DNA from 3 places in the Metabacillus sp. 22489 genome. Region 1 is predicted to be linked to each of the others. Evidence: predicted binding sites of a transcription regulator. Region 1 holds the regulator's gene; each other region holds the start of a gene.

The links. Region 1 encodes Rex, which represses fermentation and respiration genes when NADH is low (regulators of the CRP and FNR family bind a similar motif). Its sites were predicted from a motif close to TTGTGAAATATTTCACAA; they were not measured.
Region 2: a site for Rex is predicted at 842-859, ahead of nirB (nitrite reductase large subunit NirB). Genes of this name have one in related genera too.
Region 3: a site for Rex is predicted at 4,152-4,169, ahead of ACTJJ9_RS00590 (YwiC-like family protein). Genes of this name have one in related genera too.

Annotation. Positions count from the first base shown of each region.
Region 1 covers NZ_JBQENT010000067.1:3,403-9,779, forward strand. The annotation lists gene rimI (ribosomal protein S18-alanine N-acetyltransferase) at 1-127, shown strand, start outside; gene tsaD (tRNA (adenosine(37)-N6)-threonylcarbamoyltransferase complex transferase subunit TsaD) at 124-1,146, shown strand; gene ACTJJ9_RS24500 (ABC-F family ATP-binding cassette domain-containing protein) at 1,544-3,478, opposite strand; gene moaC (cyclic pyranopterin monophosphate synthase MoaC) at 3,715-4,200, shown strand; gene ACTJJ9_RS24510 (redox-sensing transcriptional repressor Rex) at 4,367-5,014, shown strand; gene ACTJJ9_RS24515 (twin-arginine translocase TatA/TatE family subunit) at 5,051-5,242, shown strand; gene tatC (twin-arginine translocase subunit TatC) at 5,261-6,010, shown strand; gene ACTJJ9_RS24525 (YdiK family protein) at 6,055-6,264, opposite strand; gene ACTJJ9_RS24530 (lysostaphin resistance A-like protein) at 6,261-6,377, opposite strand, start outside.
Region 2 covers NZ_JBQENT010000001.1:22,125-28,501, reverse strand. The annotation lists gene ACTJJ9_RS00150 (DUF3231 family protein) at 1-454, shown strand, start outside; gene nirB (nitrite reductase large subunit NirB) at 875-3,301, shown strand; gene ACTJJ9_RS00140 (nitrite reductase (NAD(P)H) small subunit) at 3,315-3,635, shown strand; gene cobA (uroporphyrinogen-III C-methyltransferase) at 3,721-5,169, shown strand; gene ACTJJ9_RS00130 (GGDEF domain-containing protein) at 5,256-6,212, opposite strand.
Region 3 covers NZ_JBQENT010000001.1:117,282-123,658, forward strand. The annotation lists gene fdhF (formate dehydrogenase subunit alpha) at 1-1,111, opposite strand, end outside; gene ACTJJ9_RS00580 (MFS transporter) at 1,108-2,283, opposite strand; gene ACTJJ9_RS00585 (Mrp/NBP35 family ATP-binding protein) at 2,569-3,312, shown strand; gene ACTJJ9_RS00590 (YwiC-like family protein) at 3,371-4,087, opposite strand; gene ACTJJ9_RS00595 (2-isopropylmalate synthase) at 4,385-6,088, opposite strand; T-box leader at 6,206-6,377, opposite strand, start outside.

The DNA.
Region 1 (6,377 bases):
AAGAGTCTCAAATCATATCGCACAATCACTATATAGAAAGCTTGGTTTTGAAACAGGTGGAATAAGAAAAAATTATTATACAGATAATTATGAAGATGCTAAAGTAATGTGGGTGAATTTAGGATGAGTCAAGCAGACCAATATATATTAGGAATTGAAACTAGCTGTGATGAAACGGCTGCAGCGATTATAAAAAATGGCCGTGAAATCGTATCTAATGTTGTAGCGTCGCAAATAGAAAGCCATAAAAGATTCGGCGGTGTTGTACCTGAAATTGCATCAAGACATCATGTTGAACAGCTAACGGTTGTTTTTGATGAGGCAATGAAACAGGCTAACTTAGATTTTAAAGATTTATCGGCGATTGCAGTGACAGAAGGACCTGGACTTGTTGGAGCATTATTAACGGGAATCAACGCAGCTAAAGCATTAGCCTTTTCACAAGGGCTGCCACTAATAGGTGTTCATCATATTGCAGGTCATATTTACGCAAATCGCCTCATAACTGAGATGCACTTTCCATTACTCGCGCTTGTTGTTTCGGGTGGACATACGGAATTAGTGTATATGAAGGAGCATGCAAGCTTTGAAGTTATTGGGGAAACATTAGATGATGCGGCTGGTGAGGCATATGATAAGGTAGCTAGAACATTAGGTCTTCCCTATCCAGGTGGTCCTCATATTGATCGTCTTGCACATGAAGGACAAGCATCTATAGATTTGCCAAGGGCGTGGCTTAGTGAAGGATCATTTGATTTTAGCTTTAGTGGCCTTAAATCTGCTGTTATCAATACTCTCCATAATGCAAAACAAAAGGGTATTGAATTAGAGGCGAAGGATATTGCTGCAAGCTTTCAAGCAAGTGTCATAGACGTTTTGGTCACAAAAACAGCTCAGGCTGTGGATAAGTATCAAGTTAAACAGCTGTTAGTAGCAGGTGGTGTTGCTGCGAATAAAGGATTACGAACAGCACTAGAAAATGAGTTTGGAAAAAGGGATGGTTTTGAATTAGTGATTCCTCCTTTATCTCTATGTACTGATAATGCAGCTATGATTGCAGCGGCGGGAAGTATCCTCTATGAAAAAGGTGTAAGAAGTAATTTAGCATTAAACGCAAATCCTGGTTTAGAGTTACTCCCATATTAACGAGCTTCCGATTTTCGGAGGCTTTTTTTATCTTTACATTTCCTTTTCAGCAGGATAAAAGTACTGAATGAAGCGAATAAGTGGCTTTAGATATAGAAAATACAAGTTATCCACAGGGTTATGCACGATTTTTGTAGAATTGTGTAAAGTCATTAAAAATCCTGTCAAATATGCATAAAATGCCTTGTGTATAACTTGGATAAAATCAACAAAAAATGTGGATAATGTGCATAAGTCTGTTGATATGTTGAAATTAAAGGGGAAATGATTGTGGATAAAGGAATAGTGATCTGATAAATATACTTGTAAAAATTTATAAATGCTGGAAATAAAAAAGGTTATCCCTAAGCGGGGACTGTCCCCACAGAGAGATAACCAAATTGATTCAATTTCGTTTTTAATGTAATTCTTCCCATTCATTCATGAGAGCTTCAAGCTTTGATTGTAATTGTTCATTTTCATTGTTTAATTTTTGAACTTCCTCATGGTTTTGATAGATTTCAGGATCACATAGAAGCTTCTCATTTTTTTCTATTTGGTCTTCTAACTGGCTGATTTGTTCTTCTATTTCTTCAATTCTTCTTTGTTTTTGTCTTTCAAGTTTTTTTAACTCTTTCTCCTGTTGATAGGAAAGCTTACCTGTTGATTGTGTTGCTTCAACATCCTTCTTCTCTGATTCCTTCTCTTGCTTATTTAATTGTTCAATTTCTAGCTGTTCCTCTTTTTTCATTAGGTAGTAATCATAATCACCTAAGTACTCGGTTACTTTGTCTCTAGATAGCTCAAATACTTTCGTCGCAATTCTATTTATAAAATAACGGTCATGTGAAACAAATAATATCGTACCTGGATAATCGATTAACGCATTTTCTAGAATTTCTTTACTATCTAAGTCCAAATGGTTCGTTGGTTCATCTAGGATGAGGAAATTTGCATTTTGCAGCATTAATTTTGATAAAGCAAGCCGAGCCTTTTCTCCGCCGCTTAAGGAGTGAACAGGTTTAAGTACATCGTCACCAGAGAATAAGAAATTACCAAGAACGGTTCGGATCTCTTTTTCTGTTTTCGTAGGATATTCATCCCATAGCTCGTCAAGAACTCGCTTATTTGAATTTAAATCTGCTTGTTGCTGATCATAGTAGCCTATTTGTACATGTGAGCCAAGTGCAAAGCTACCTGTAAATGAATCAAGCTTTTGGACGATCGATTTAAGCAGAGTAGATTTACCGATTCCATTTGGTCCTACTAAGGCAATGCTATCTCCACGAGAAATAGAGAAGGAAATATTTGATAAGATTGGATTGCCTGGGCTATATGCGACAGAAATGTCAGTAGCCTTCAGTACATCATTTCCACTTTGTCTTTCAATATCAAATTGAAAGTTGGCCGATTTTTCGTCACCGAGCGGCTTGTCCATTAAACTCATTTTATTCAATTTTTTCCTTCTACTTTGAGCAAGCTTAGTAGTTGATGCCCGGGCTAAATTCCGTTGAATAAAGTCCTGCAGCTTAGCAACTTCCTCTTGCTGTCTTTCATATGCCTTTAATTCTTTTTCATAATTCTCTTGCTTATATTTTAAATAGCTACTATAGTTTCCGAGATATTTTGTACTCGTATGGCGACTAATCTCATATACTTGTGTTACAATTTTATCTAAAAAATAACGGTCATGTGAGACAATTAAAATGGCACCAGAGTAGTTTTGTAAATAGTGTTCAAGCCATGTTAATGTTTCAATATCTAAATGGTTTGTTGGTTCATCCAAAATTAATAAGTCAGGATTCGTTAACAGCAGCTTACCTAAAGCTAGACGAGTCTTTTGTCCCCCACTTAATGAGGAAATTTTTGTAGCGGAATCAAAATGACTAAACCCTAAACCATGCAGGACGGAACGAATGTCTGCTTCATATTGATAGCCACCTTTATCTTTAAAGGTAATTTGAAGGCTATCATATTCTTTTAATAGTTGTTCAAATTCACGAGAATTGTTGCTAGGGTCGATAACCGACATTTTTTGTTCAAGCTGTCTCATCTCATGTTCCATTATTTGAAGCTCTTTATAGACTGTAAGCATCTCATCCCAAATAGATAATTGTGATTCAAGACCGGTATCTTGAGCTAAATAACCAATTGAAACACCCTTAGGTTTAATAATTTCTCCACTGTCATAGGACATACTGCCAGCGATAATTTTTAATAGCGTTGATTTTCCCGCACCATTACGGCCAACGATCGCTATTTTATCCTTAGTTTGTACTTCTAGCTTAATATTGGTTAAAATAGGGTCAGCACCAAAAGATTTACTAAGCTGATTTATTTGTAATAAAATCATAACATTCACCTCTACTAATAATTTAAGTGTAGCTTAAATCACATGTATTGGGCAACATTGAGACTAAAGGGGATTTTTCCCACCACTCTTTTAAATAAAAAAATTTACTATCATTAGAAATGAAATAGAAAGAAGAAGACTTGTACTTGAGTGATGATCTCAGTAAATTTTTCACAAATACTAAACAGACAGATGATAAAAAATAGTGTATAGTCTACGTATAAGGGGAAATAGATATGTCAGAATTTACGCATTTTAACCAACAAGGTAGAGCGAAAATGGTTGATATAACCGAAAAAAATGACACAGCAAGAACAGCGAAGGCGAAGACGAGCATTCAGGTTACAAAGGATGTTTATGACAAGATAAACAATTATGAAATGGGGAAAGGTGATGTACTTTCCGTTGCGCAAGTAGCTGGAATTATGGCAGCAAAGCAAACGTCACAGGTTATCCCGATGTGTCATCCCATTCCGATAAAAGGTGTAGATATTGAATTTCAGTGGGATATCAAGGATAATGAATATATCCTTCTTATTACAACAACTGTCAAAACAAAAGGGAGTACAGGGGTTGAAATGGAAGCGTTAACTGCTGCAAGCATAACAGCCTTAACCGTTTATGATATGTGTAAAGCTGTTGATAAAGGCATGATTATCGGACCAACTTTTTTAGTAGAAAAAACTGGTGGAAAAAGCGGGAACTTCTACAGAAACTTGTAGAAGAGAATCCAATCAATAGCAGCAAGTAAAGACTTCACGATTATTATTACATAAATGATAAAAGAAGAAATGAATAAACTCCTGCCCTCATTGGAGTTAGGATGAAGAAAAAAGATATGGGTAATAAAATCGAAGTCACGCTTTTGAATGAATGTGAGGGATAAGAGTGAATATAGAACAATCAAAAATACCACAAGCGACAGCGAAGCGGCTTCCTTTATATTATAGGTTTCTGAAAAATCTACACTCGTCTGGTAAACAGCGAGTATCATCAGCAGAATTAAGTGATGCAGTAAAGGTAGATTCTGCAACAATTCGTAGAGACTTTTCCTATTTCGGAGCACTAGGTAAAAAAGGCTATGGATACAATGTGAACTATTTGTTGTCATTCTTTCGAAAAACATTAGACCAGGATGAAACAACAAATGTTTGCTTAATTGGAGTTGGGAATTTAGGAACTGCGTTTTTGCATTATAATTTTACGAAAAATAATAATACGGTCATCTCTTTAGCATTTGATATTGATAAGGAGAAAATCGGGAAGGAGATAGGTGGAGTACCGGTATATAATTTAGACGATCTTGAAGAGATTTTACCTGATGATGTAACGGTCGCTATTTTAACTGTCCCAGCTCCAGCAGCACAGGCGATAACCGATCGTCTCATTGTAAAAGGGATTAAAGGAATACTTAATTTTACACCAGCAAGATTAAATGTTCCTGATCAAATACGAATTCACCATATCGATCTTGCCGTTGAGCTACAATCACTTGTTTACTTTTTAAAGCATTATCCGATTGATGAAAAATCTTAAAAAAAGCTTTCTATAAACATAAGGAGGTGTGGCATTATGCCAAACATAGGACCTGGGAGTCTAGTGTTAATTGTTATCGTCGCGTTATTAATTTTCGGACCGAAAAAATTACCAGAGCTAGGTAAAGCAGCGGGAAATACGTTAAGAGAATTTAAGAATGCAACAAAAGGGTTAGCAGATGATGACAATGAGGATCAAAAGGGAAAAAACAAGGAAGAAGTCAAGTAAGATAGGAATGAAACCGATATGAAACAAAATGAAATGTCGGTCTTTGAACATATTGCGGAGCTAAGAAAACGACTGATTATTGTTGTCGTTTTCTTTTTCATAGCGGTAATAGCTGGCTTTTTGCTTTCAAGACCGATTATTATCTATTTGCAGCATACTGATGAAGCAAGAAATTTAACATTAAACTCCTTTAATTTAACAGACCCGTTAATGGTCTATATGAAATTTGCGTTTATCATTGCTTTTGTTCTTACGTCACCGATCATACTATATCAATTATGGTCTTTTGTAAGTCCTGGTCTCTATGAAAAGGAGAGACGGGTCACCTTAAGCTATATTCCAATTTCAGTAGGGTTATTTTTATTAGGAGTGGCCTTTTCTTATTTTATTTTATTTCCGTTTGTCGTTGAATTTATGGAAAGAATCTCAAATGATTTAGGAATAAACCAAGTCATCGGGATTAATGAATACTTTACTTTCTTATTACAGCTAGTCATTCCATTTGGTGTACTATTCCAATTACCAGTTGTTGTCATGTTTCTTACAAGACTAGGAATTGTTACCCCTATGTTTCTATCAAAGATTAGAAGATACGCGTATTTTGTCTTACTAGTTATAGCGGCATTGATAACACCTCCAGAGCTGACCTCTCATTTAATGGTATCAATTCCTTTGTTTATTTTGTATGAAATAAGTATATGGGTTTCCCGAATTTCTTATCGAAAGGCACAAAAGGTAAAATTTGAAGAGGAAAATGCAAAAAAATGAGGATCATCCAAAGATTGGGGTCAGTCCCCAATCTTCGGATATCCTCATTTTTGCTTATTATTCTTTTTCACTTTTCTAGTGAAGAGAAATATTCTAATTGCTACACCGATGTCAAAGGTAGCCATAAGCATTAAAAGAATAGTAGGAAAGCTGAAAATTCCTTTGCTAGCATTTGCAGTTGAAATTGCTAAATAGATAAATAACAATCCCATTACTAAATAAAAGATTCCCATTGAGATAGGATTTGTTCTCACAATAAAAAGCCTCCAATAATCACTTGCATTTGTTCCATTTGTTCTAATGTTTTCTCGAGGTTTTCAATTTGATCGGCTAAGACAAATTGCATAATAATGACTAACGTATTCAT
Region 2 (6,377 bases), on a different contig from region 1:
AATTGCCCATCTTTATGATAACCTTGATAGTAATGTAGCCAGTAGAGCATTACTTATTGGATTTAGTCAGGTAGCAGAAAGCGAAAAGGTCCGTCAGTATTTACAGAGAGGAAAAGAAATAACATCTAAACATATTAAGCATAGCTCTGAACAACTTCATAAGGACAATTTACCATCACCACCGATTTTAGACCATTTAGTAACGACATCAACCATTTCACCATTTTCAGATAAGCTCATGCTAAGTCATAAAATTGATATGTTTTCGATGAAAATTAGAACATATGCAAATGCTTTATCATTAAATGGCAGACGAGATATAGGTGCTATGTATGGTCGTTTTATAATGGATATTGGCAAATATGTCGAGGATGGAGCAAATATAATGATTGACCAAGGCTGGATGGAGCAACCACCAAAAGCTGCAAACCGTGAGTCATTAAGCAAAGATTAAAAGTGGATGTAGCTTTGAAGTTTAAAAAGTACGTTTAGTCTTTATACCCATTAAATAACAATTGTCACAAGGAAGTCGAACGTATATGGGGTTGTCTTTATTTATTGACAATAATTACGCATGTTTAAATAAAGTTTAAAGATTTTTCTTCCTAAAAGTAGCATGTTCGAGGTTCAGGTTACTTCGTACATGCTACTTTTTATATTCACCTTACTAGACCGCTTAATGTTATTTAAAGCCAATGCCATATGGAAATACCGTATTTAGAAATCGACTTTCAAATACCACCAGATCTTTAATTAGAATGTGATTTAAATCACAGAGTTTCCAAACGAAATTTTATACAATAAAACCATCATTAAAGAAAGACATTAAGGGCAAACAAACATGTGAAACATTGAGCAAAATGGAGGTTATATGATGGTTAAGCAAAGGCTAGTTATGATCGGAAACGGTATGGCAGGTGTTAGGACAATTGAAGAAATCCTTAAGATACGTCGAGAGCAATTTGATATCACAATATTCGGTAAGGAGCCACATCCAAATTATAACCGCATCCAATTATCGACTGTTTTACAAGGTGATACGACGATAAACGATATTATATTGAATGATTGGAATTGGTATAAGGAAAATAACATTACACTATTTACAGGAGAGGAAATTGTTCAAATAGATGCTGAAAGAAAAATTGTCATTTCCGATCTTGGCCGTGAAACAGTCTTTGACAAATTAATTTTTGCAACAGGCTCTTCACCATTTATATTACCGATACCTGGAGCTGAAAAAAACGGAGTTACTGGTTTTCGGGATATACAAGACTGTGAAACTATGATTCAAGTCGCGAAAACGAAAAAAAGAGCAGTTGTCATCGGTGGCGGTCTACTAGGTCTTGAAGCTGCAAGGGGGTTATTAAACCTCGGTATGGAAGTGGATGTCGTACATCTATTGGAAACTTTAATGGAAAAACAGCTTGATGAGACAGCTTCTAACATGCTTGAAAAGGAACTTTCACGTCAAGGTATGAATTTCCTTAAAGGAAAACAAACAGCTGAAATTACCGGTAATGACCGAGTAGAAGGTGTTCGCTTTACTGATGGCACGGAGGTAACTGCAGATCTAGTCGTAATGGCAGTTGGGATTGTCCCAAGTATTAAACTAGCAAAAGAGTGTGGAATCTATACGAATCGTGGAATTGTCGTAAATGATTTTATGGAAACATCTATTAAGAATATCTTTGCAGTAGGAGAATGTGCTGAACACCGAGAAATTGTATACGGCTTAGTCGCACCATTATACGAACAAGCAAAAGTATTAGCTAACAAAATATGTGGAGTAAATAATACGAAACGTTACGAAGGCTCTTTTACTGGAACGCAATTAAAGGTAGCAGACGTCAACTTATATTCTGCAGGGGAAATTTTTGAGGATAACACAACAAAAGCAATAAAAGTTCACAATGAATTTGATGGAATATACAAAAAAGTCCTCATCCGTGACAAGCATATTGTCGGGATTGTCCTATATGGAAATACAGATGATAGTACACGGCTATTTAGAATGATGATAAAACAAGAAGATATTCATGATATGACGAATATTGCCTTCCTTCAAGCTGAAGGAGCGAAAGCGGAAGCCACCGATGTATCATCAATGCATGACGATGAACTAATATGTGGATGTAATGGTGTAACAAAGGGCACTATTGTCTCTGCCATTCATTCACATGGATTAACATCAGTTGCTGAGGTAGGAAACTGTACAAATGCTGGACGCTCATGTGGTCGTTGTAAACCACTAATCAGTACCATTCTTGAACACACACTAGGTGAACAATTTGATAGTTCAGCACTAAAGGAAACGATTTGTAGCTGTACTACTTATAGTCGTGAAGAGATCATTGCAGAAATTCGTGATAAGAGATTAACAAATGTAAAGGAAGTCATGCACGTACTTGGCTGGAATCAGATTGAAGGCTGTTCAAAATGTCGCCCAGCACTAAATTACTATTTAGGAATGATTTATCCAGACTATCATGATGACAGAGATTCTCGTCTTGTAAACGAGAAAATACATGCGAATATCCAGAAGGATGGAACGTTCACAGTTGTTCCAAGAATGTATGGTGGTGTTACAAATGCAGAGGATCTTCGTAAAATTGCTAATGTAGCAGAAAAATACGAAATTCCACTAGTGAAGCTTACCGGTGGACAGCGGATTGCGTTAATGGGTGTAAACAAAGAGGATCTACCAAATATTTGGCAGGAATTAGGTATGCCTTCTGGCTATGCATATGGGAAGACGCTCCGTACTGTAAAAACATGTGTTGGATCTCGATTCTGCCGCTACGGGACCCAAGATTCAATGGGATTGGGAATAGAGCTAGAAAAAAGATTTGAACGGTTAGATACACCACATAAAGTTAAAATGGGTGTGTCAGCTTGTCCAAGGAATTGTGCAGAATCAGGAATTAAAGATGTTGGGATTGTTGGAATTGATGGAGGCTGGGAAATTTACGTAGGTGGTAATGGCGGAACAGATTTAAGAGCGGGTGAGTTGCTCGTAACAGTGAAATCTAAAGAAGATGTATATAAGATTGTAGGTGCATATCTTCAATATTATCGTGAAACTGCCACTTATCTTGAACGTACCTCAAAGTGGATAGAGCGTCTTGGCTTGAATCATATAAAAGACATTTTAGCAAATGAGAATATGGTCAAAGGTTTAAATACACGACTTAACAAGACACTAGAGCGGTACAATGATCCATGGAGTCTTGCAATAGTAAATCCAACAATCCGTGAGAGCTATTATGCAAAACAAACAGTAAACGTACCAGCTGAATAAAGGAGGGAGTTTTATGAGCAACCTAAAAACAAAGGTGGAGATCGGATCATATTCAAAACTGCCGACAGGTGTTGGACAGACGTTTCAAATAAATGAGGCGGAAATCGTATTATTTAAGTTATCAAACGGTGATGTAAGAGCGCTCGAAAACAAAAGTCCCCATCCAAAAGGTGGCACGCTTTCAGATGGACTTGTAAGTGGAGAATTTGTCTACTGCCCTGTCTATGATTTGAAAATATCACTAATCGATGGATGTGTCCAACCACCTGATGAAGGGTCTGTTAAAACGTATAGCATAAGTATTGAAGACGATATTGTTTCAATTACGATATAAGTAAATAGGATTGAAGAAAATGCAAGGGAGCGAATAATTTGCTCCCTTCTTATGTTAACCATTATGGATAAAAGGAGATAAGAAAATGAGTCAAGGGAAGGTGTATTTGGTAGGAGCTGGACCAGGAGATGAAACTCTCATTACGCTTAAAGGAAAAAATGTCTTAGAAAAGGCAGATGTCATCCTCTATGACCGTCTCATAAATCCCATGCTTTTACAATATGCTACAGATAGATGTGAGTTTATATATTGTGGAAAGTTACCTGATAGACATATATTGCGCCAGGAAAAAATAAATCAATTACTTGTTCACTTTGCCAACCTTGGTAAAATTGTCGTTCGTCTAAAAGGTGGAGATCCTAGTGTATTTGGTCGAGTTGGAGAAGAGGCTTACGAATTAGCATCACATAATATTTCTTTTGAAATTGTTCCTGGAATTACTTCAGGTATTGCAGCACCTAGCTATTCAGGAATTCCTGTGACTCATCGTGAATATGGGGAAAGCTTTGCGCTTATTACAGCACATAATAAATCAAGTACTGGTAAACCAAAAATTGATTGGAAGTCACTAAGTAATGGAATTGATACGATTGCCTTTTACATGGGGATCGCAAATTTACCTTATATTTGTGAAAGCCTACTAAAACATGGAAAACCTGCAGATACACCCGTAATATTGATTCAATGGGGAACGATGGGGAAACAAAAAACATTACAAGGAACATTAGCGACAATTGCAAAAAAAGCAGAGAAAGCAGACATTAGTAATCCTGCAATAACATTAGTTGGCAATATAATTGAATTAAGAGAAAAAATTAACTGGTTTGAAAAAGAACCACTGTTTGGTAGACAAATATTACTTGCTCAATCAAGTATATATAGAAATAAGCTTGCTGCTCAGCTAAGAGAGCTTGGAGCTGATGTCGTAGAAATACCAAAACTAAAAAAAATAAGTGAGATGACTAAGATAAAACAAACAATTTTGTCTAAGATTGAGAAATATGAAACATTTATCTTCACTTCACTTGAAGCGACCGAACAATTTTTTCTTGATCTGCTTTTGGAAAAAATCGATATCCGATCAATTAAAGCAAGATTTTATAGCATAAACGAGGAAGTATTAGTTGAATTAACGAAAAGAGGATTTACAGCTACAGGGCTGGATAGGATAAATAGTCATGAAAATATGTTAATCATTGGAGAGAACAAGGATGCTATAAATGGTGAATTATATGCAACACATCGAGTTGCAATAGATAGCCGATTTGACCAAATATATAGAAGATTGGTTGAAGAGACTAATTATGACACCATTATCTTTCCAACTCATTTATCTGTTAACCTATTCAATGATTACGTAAACACATTATTAAATTGCGGGGACTCATTCTACAACGAAAAACAAGTTATCAGTATAGGGGACGAGACATTTATAGAAGCAAAACGAAATAATATTTCTTCAAAAAGAATACCTAATAACATTAATATAAATGTTCTACAAGAATATTTTATTAATCATACAGAAACTAAATAAAATAGTGGGTGCTTTTCTTTATTAAGTTCTTTTACGACGTATTGAAAACACCCGCTCGACACCTTTTAAATGCTTGAATTTATTAATTAATGCCTTATGCACAAGGAATCATCCATGTAGCAGCTATTTTGAACCCGCTTGCAATATTTCTTTATTTTTGTGGCATTTGCTACAATTTCCTCAACTGAGCGGTACTGTTTATTTTGCCGAGAAATAACCGCAATGGAAATCGCAACAAGAGGAATTTTTTCTACCTTACCTAATCTGTTTTCGGCGGTAATAAACCCTTGTGAAAAATGCTCTTCTGTATAGAAATGACGAATCAGCTTATCAAAATCCTGGATGATCTGTTCACAAACATTTTGATATGAATGGTTATATAATATAGCAAGAAAATCATCCCCACCGATATGACCAAGAAAATCAGAAGTACCGTTTAAATGATGCTTTAAAAGTGCTGCAGTTTCTTGAATCATTTGATCGCCTTTTGAAAATCCATAGATATCGTTATATGTCTTAAAATGATCTAAATCAATATATAGGACAGAGAACACAGTTTCCTTTAATGCTTCATGTAATTTTTCATTTATAATTTGGTTCCCCGGTAGCCCAGTAAGTGGATTCATATAGGTTGCTATTTTTGATTGAACCTTTGCTAATGTTATTAAAAGCGTACGAATACTAACAACTCCATGATAATATCCATCTTTCGTAACGATTATATAATCATAAAGTTGCTCTTCTTTTCTCTTCATCGCTCGTTCACTTACGTCAGTAATTGATTGGTAATAATCAACACATAATATATTTGAATTCATTAATAAGCGTACTGTTCTCCCCATGTAAAGATTATAACCGTATAATGTACCGAGTTTTTGATAGAAGCTCGTTCTTGTAATAAGAGCAATCGGTATTTCATTTTCTGTAACAACTATTCCTTGTGTACTGGAATCCTCTGTAAATAGTTGGTCAACAATTTGATTCGATGTGGAAGCATTCACCTTTGGAACAATTTCAGAAATCTCTCCAATGAATATATTCATCTTAATCTCCTTGTGATACTCGATTATAAAAAGATTTTTATAAAAAACAATATTCTAGTTATTTTTAGATAGGTTAGATCTAACACACAGAGAAAAACTACTTTTTCTTTATACTTACGTGCATTTTAATGTTTCATAGCAGTGATAAAAAACTAGTAACAAATC
Region 3 (6,377 bases), on a different contig from region 1:
ATTTTCGATAGCCAGGTAGCAGGTCTGCTTTTTGTCCGTGTTCACGCCCCCCTTGCCCGTTGCCTTGTCCTGTAAATGTAGCAACACCCGAAGCAAATTTTCCGATCTGACCGCGGATAAGTGCCATTGTAGTATAAAGCGCTACATTATCAACACCTTTTGATTGCTGTTCAACGCCACGAGCAAACATAACAACAGAGCGTGGTGACATTCCATAAATATGGGCAGCTTTAATTAATTTATTAATTGCAACACCGGTTATTTTAGATGTAAGCTCCGGTGTGAATTTTTCAACATTTTTCTTTAAGTCTTCAAAATTATTGCAACGTTTTGTTACATACTCTTCATCAACATAGCCTTCTTTAATAAGAATGTGTAGCATTCCATTCGCTAATGCTGAATCTGTTCCTGGCTTTAAATCTAAATGTACATCTGCGACACGAGCTGTTGCCGTTTCACGTGGATCTGCAACGATTAATTTTGCTCCTTTATCCTTTGCCTTCCATAACCATTGAATACTTGTTGGATGACATTCTGCTGTATTTGAACCAGCGATGAAGAAGCAATCTGTATGTTCTAATTCAGGCCAAGGCAATGTTGAACCCCGATCAATCCCTAACGTTCTTTGAAAACCACCTGCAGCAGAACTCATACAAAAACGACCGTTGTAATCAATAAACCTTGTTCTTAATGCGACACGTGCATATTTGCCGACTAGGTAGCATTTCTCATTTGTCATCGAAACACCGCCAAAGACTGAAAGTGCGTCATTACCACTTTCACGTTGGATTTTTTTGAAATTCTCTTCGATGACATCTAGTGCCTCTTCCCATGAGGCTTTAATAAATTTTCCATTCTTTTTAATTAATGGAGTAAGAATCCGATCGTCGTGTTCAACCGTTTGATATGCTGTAACACCTTTTGGACACATTTTTCCATTGGTAACAGGCCAATCATATCTTGGCTCAACTCCGACGACTTTACCGGTTTTTTCATTAACTCGTATATGCATTCCACATTGCATCCCACAATAGCAACAATGTGTTGTAACTAATCGTTCACCTGGTTTATGAAGATTTTTAATCCCTTCTTTAACAAAATATTGGCTCATTTTCTTTCTCCTCCATCATTATTTTTAAGCTGTTGCTTAACATGTTCCGGAAGTCCGTAATAATCAACAGATCTGGGTTTACCGAAGCCAGTCATATGCATCCCATTCATCGTTAAAATAGGATTTGTTTCATCTTGAATCGGTTGTTCCATATTTAACTGCTTCATAACGCGAATTTTTCTCCTGCATGCTAGGCAATAGTCTGATAAGTAAGTTCCATCCTCGAGCTGTAAATCAAATTGTTGAACAGCAAGTATTGCTTGAACATCTTCTATTTGATCATCAGAGCTATATGTCGCACCGCAAGAATGACATGGTCTTGTATCAACCTTTACATGCTCCTGGTAATTCATAGGTACTGCAGTTGCCAACGGACGAATCGGTAAATGAAATAATTTTCCGAATGGGAAATAAATTAGCATGATAACAACTGTAACTTGATGGAAAAGTGTTAAATAATGGTGCATCCACCCATCTAACAGCACATATGAAACAGTTAAAGCTAACCCACTTACAGTAACCGCTAATAAAAGAAACAATGGAAATAAGTCAAATTCCGCTCTCTGTGTCACCTTTACATCATTGGAAACAATTCTTCTAAATAAAGCCATAGAAACACCGATTAATACCATGAGAGCTGTAATATTTAAGCCGTTATAGATTAATTCTCCGATGATTCCATGTGCAGCCATTTCAATCGTTTTAACCCCCATTACAACAATCACATATGTATCTGGATCGACTAATTCAAAATGCATCCATCCAAATGTTAGCCCGAATGTAATAGCAAATGAGCCAATACAGCCCCATGCAATGAGAAAATGAGTAATTCCTCTGTAAATGCCACGCTTAAATATGAATTTTTGTAAGAAGATGTTTTCAAAAGCTGTTTTTAAAATAGACTGGATATTTCGTTTTGCTCTTTTTCTCGACTTAAGATTTTTCATGCTCCTTTTTACAACCTGTCTTGTTGCAGGGCGAATTAGCCAAGCGCACATCCGAATTGTTAGTCCTATTGCAAATATTAATGATGAAATGAAGTAGCCTAATAAGGCCATATCGAAATGTAATAGCTTTTCTGTCCCTATCCAAACAGTAAAAAATAAAAATAAAATAACAAAAAAGGAATACTTACTTGTTTTTGAATAAAATGTTCGTTCAAATCCTTTCAAAATATTCTCCTCCAATTTTAAATCTAACTGGTATCTTCATAAGTAAACATGCTCATGTAACGATTGCATTCTTAACTTTTTTTCATTCTAAGGGAATGACTTAAAGGAGACTGTGAAAAATATCACAGAGCTATTCGGCTTTTATAGTCAAAATAGAAAAAGATAAGAAAATTATTTGAACGATTGTTTAATAGAGGATTTAAATTTGCAGTGCTTCTTTACATTTGTTGTATTTTCTATGCTCAAGACAATATCAATCTATAATTTATTAATGAGGTGTTTAATATGATAAACGGTTCTGCGATTGCGATAACAAGTGGAAAAGGAGGTGTCGGTAAATCAACGGTTTCTGTCAATTTAGCAATTGCTCTTGCGAATATGGGGAAAACAGTTGCTTTGATTGATTTGGATATTTATGGGTTTAGTATTCCGAAGATGATGAAGATCATAAATAGACCGAAAACAATCAATGGGAAAATCATTCCGATCGAATCACATGGAGTAAAAATCATGTCAATGGGATTTCTCATAAAAAATAACGAGCCAGTTGTTTGGCGTGGTCCTATGTTAGGTAAAATGGTTGAGCATTTTTCAAACGATGTGATGTGGGGTGATTTAGACTACGTACTATTTGATATGCCACCTGGTACTGGAGATGTCGCTTTAGATTTGCACCATCTCATTCCACAAAGCAAAGAAATCATCGTCACAACCCCTCAGGAAACTGCTTCACATGTCGCAGAGAGAGCAGGTGTGATGGCGAAAAAAGCTAATCATGAAATTATTGGAGTTGTTGAAAATATGGCATATTTTAAGCCTAATGACAGCGAAAGACACTATTTTATTTTTGGCCAAGGTGGTGGGCAAAAGTTGGCTGACAAGCTCCAAGTTAATTTGCTAAGTCAACTTCCAATTGAAGAGGTGAATATAAATACGGAAACACCTAGCATTTATCAAGAAGGAACATTATTGTATTCCTCCTTTCAAATGTTAGCAAAGCAAGTTGATGAGATCATTAAATTTCAGTAATGAAAAGACTCGAATTCATTTGTCTTCAAAATGAGAAGAATGAATTCGAGTCTTTTAACTAAAAAACTAGGAGTAATACAAATAAAAAGATAACTGAATTTATAATTTCTAAAATACCAACTTGCATAATTGTTAGTTTACGTCCAACAAGTAAAAAAGCTCGAATTGTACTTGGAATATACGCGAGAATAATTTGTTTTTCTTCTACTAGTAAAAAAATTCCTACTATTAAAAGAAGATGATAGCACCAAGAATAATAATGGAAGCGTCTGTTTTTCTTTTCCCTAATCATCGTTTTCACATAAAAGGTACTTCCTAGAAAAAATAAAAACGATAACAAGGCAATGAAAAATGCCTCTTTATTAACGTACCCTGTTCCTACATAAAAACTTGCTATCCCACCAATGCAGAAAACACAGATTGCAATTACATCATTTACAAATGCCCTTTCTTTCTTTTTCTTTGCAAAATAAATATTAATGAAGAAAAAGGGAACCATAGCTAAACCAAACAAAAGCATTTGCCATTTGAAAATGAGAACAAAAACTAAGAAAACAAGAGCAAATCCTAAATAAATACTCGACCATTTAAAGTAATACTCTTTTTTCTTTCCCTTTACATACATTAGGAACGGATATGTTGCTAAATACAGACTTAGCCACCCTATAAATAAAGGAATGTGTAAGAATGAATATCCCCCTGCATCGATCCCTAAAATAAAGGGAATGATTAACATTGCCCATGCACCGTGTTGTTTTGGAAGTAATAATTTCATTTTCTTTAATCACCAGCTTATTTATTTACTATAAAACTATCTTATCGTAGCGATAGAAACGAAAATGTGATGAACCTCACGATCTGTTTTGTTGAAGTGAAGAGATAAGGATTTTGAGTTGATATAATTGGAAAACATATAACTAACTAGCTAGCTAAGTATTGTAGACTCCAAGATGGATAATTAATGTGACTCTAACATAAATTTTTGATAAGCAACAATACCGGTCTTATTGAAGAAAGAACTAGAAAACCCATTTAGAGACTTACTCCAAATGGGTACAAAGCATTTTCCTTCTTATTTACTCGTAATAAAATGCCCTTCCTTAGATGTCAAATGTGTATTTGCAGTTAATTTATTTACTGCGCTAAACAATGCTTTTACAGATGAAGTCATGATGTCAACATCTATACCACAGCCCCAAAAGACTTTTCCATTGTCATCTGTGATGCCGACATATGAGACCGCATTTGACTCTGAGCCTAGTTCTTGTGCATGCTCTTTGTATACAAGATTATGATAGTTCACTCCTAGCTTCATACGAAGGGCATTGCTAATTGCATCTAATCTACCATTACCTTCACCGTTTAATTCCTGTTCTTGTTCGCTAATTTTGACGGTAACTACTGTTTGATAATCGTCGTGCTTTGTAAAATGATAATTAACAAACTCGATTGGTTTAGAAAGATTCACAAATTCATTTAAGAAAATTTGATGGATTTCTTCTGGCATTAGCTCTTTATTTTGGCGATCTGAGACATTTTTTACTGTGTAACCAAACTCTTCACGCATTTCTTTTGGTAAATCAAGTCCAAATTGCTGCTCGAGTAAATAGCCGATACCACCTTTTCCTGATTGGCTATTAATACGGATTACATCACCTTCATACTCTCTTCCTATATCCTTTGGATCAATCATTAAGTAAGGAACTGTCCAATGCTTACAATCATTTTCCTCACGCCATTTCATACCTTTTGCAATCGCGTCTTGATGAGAACCAGAGAAAGCGGCAAATACTAGTTTTCCACCATATGGTTGTCTGTCATCTACCTTCATCTTTGTCATACGTTCATACACTTCAATTATCTCAAGGATATTTTCAAAATTCAGCTTTGGATCAACACCATGTGAATACATATTTAAAGCAAGTGTAACAATATCAACATTCCCTGTTCTTTCACCATTTCCAAACAAAGTACCTTCGATTCGTTGTCCCCCAGCAAGAATTCCAAGCTCTGCATCTGCAACACCACTTCCTCTATCATTATGAGGATGTAGAGATAAAATGACATTTTCCCGATAGTTTAAATGGTCACTCATATACTCGATTTGACTTGCATAAACGTGAGGCATTGAAAGCTCGACAGTTGCAGGTAAATTAATAATCACTTTATTGTCAGCTGTTGGCTTCCATACATCTAATACACTGTTGCAAATTTCTAAAGCAAATTCTAGTTCAGTACCTGTAAAGCTTTCTGGAGAATATTGAAATTGGAAATTTCCTTCTGTTTCTGCCGCGTATTTTTCTAATAGCTTCGCACCTGTAACGGCAATTTCAATGATTTCTTCTTTTGATTTTTTAAAAACTTGTTCTCTCTGTGCAACTGAAGTTGAATTGTATAAATGTACTACTGCCTTTTTTGCACCTTTTAATGATTCAAACGTTTTCTTAATAATATGGTCTCTTGATTGTGTTAGGACCTGAATTGTCACATCGTCTGGAATAAGGTCTTTTTCAATTAATGTCCGCAAAAATGTATATTCGGTTTCAGAAGCTGCAGGAAAACCTACCTCTATCTCTTTGAAGCCGATTTTTACAAGTAATTGAAAGTATTCAAGCTTTTCTTCAAGAGTCATCGGAACGACTAACGCCTGATTACCGTCACGTAGGTCAACGCTACACCAAATTGGTGCTTCTGTAATATACTCTTTTTCAGTCCATTTTAAGCTTTTAACTGGAGGCATAAAATATCCTCTTGTATACTTTTCAACATTTTTCATTTTTTTAAGACACCCTTTCAAATTCGAATTGATTGATCATTGATTATTCATATATTTAAGGGGCAAATACACCCAAAAAGAACTAAAATAAACGCAAAAAAGCCTTTCATCTCCATTTCTAGAGACGAAAGGCTGTTATCAGCTTACGCGGTACCACTCTAATTCACACCTTGTGATGTGCACTTTGGTAGATACAATCGTACAAATACTATGTATCCTCCTAATATAACGGTTAGGCTCCGTCTCCACCTACTCTAATAAATATTTCAGCGAGCTACTTCAAGGTGAG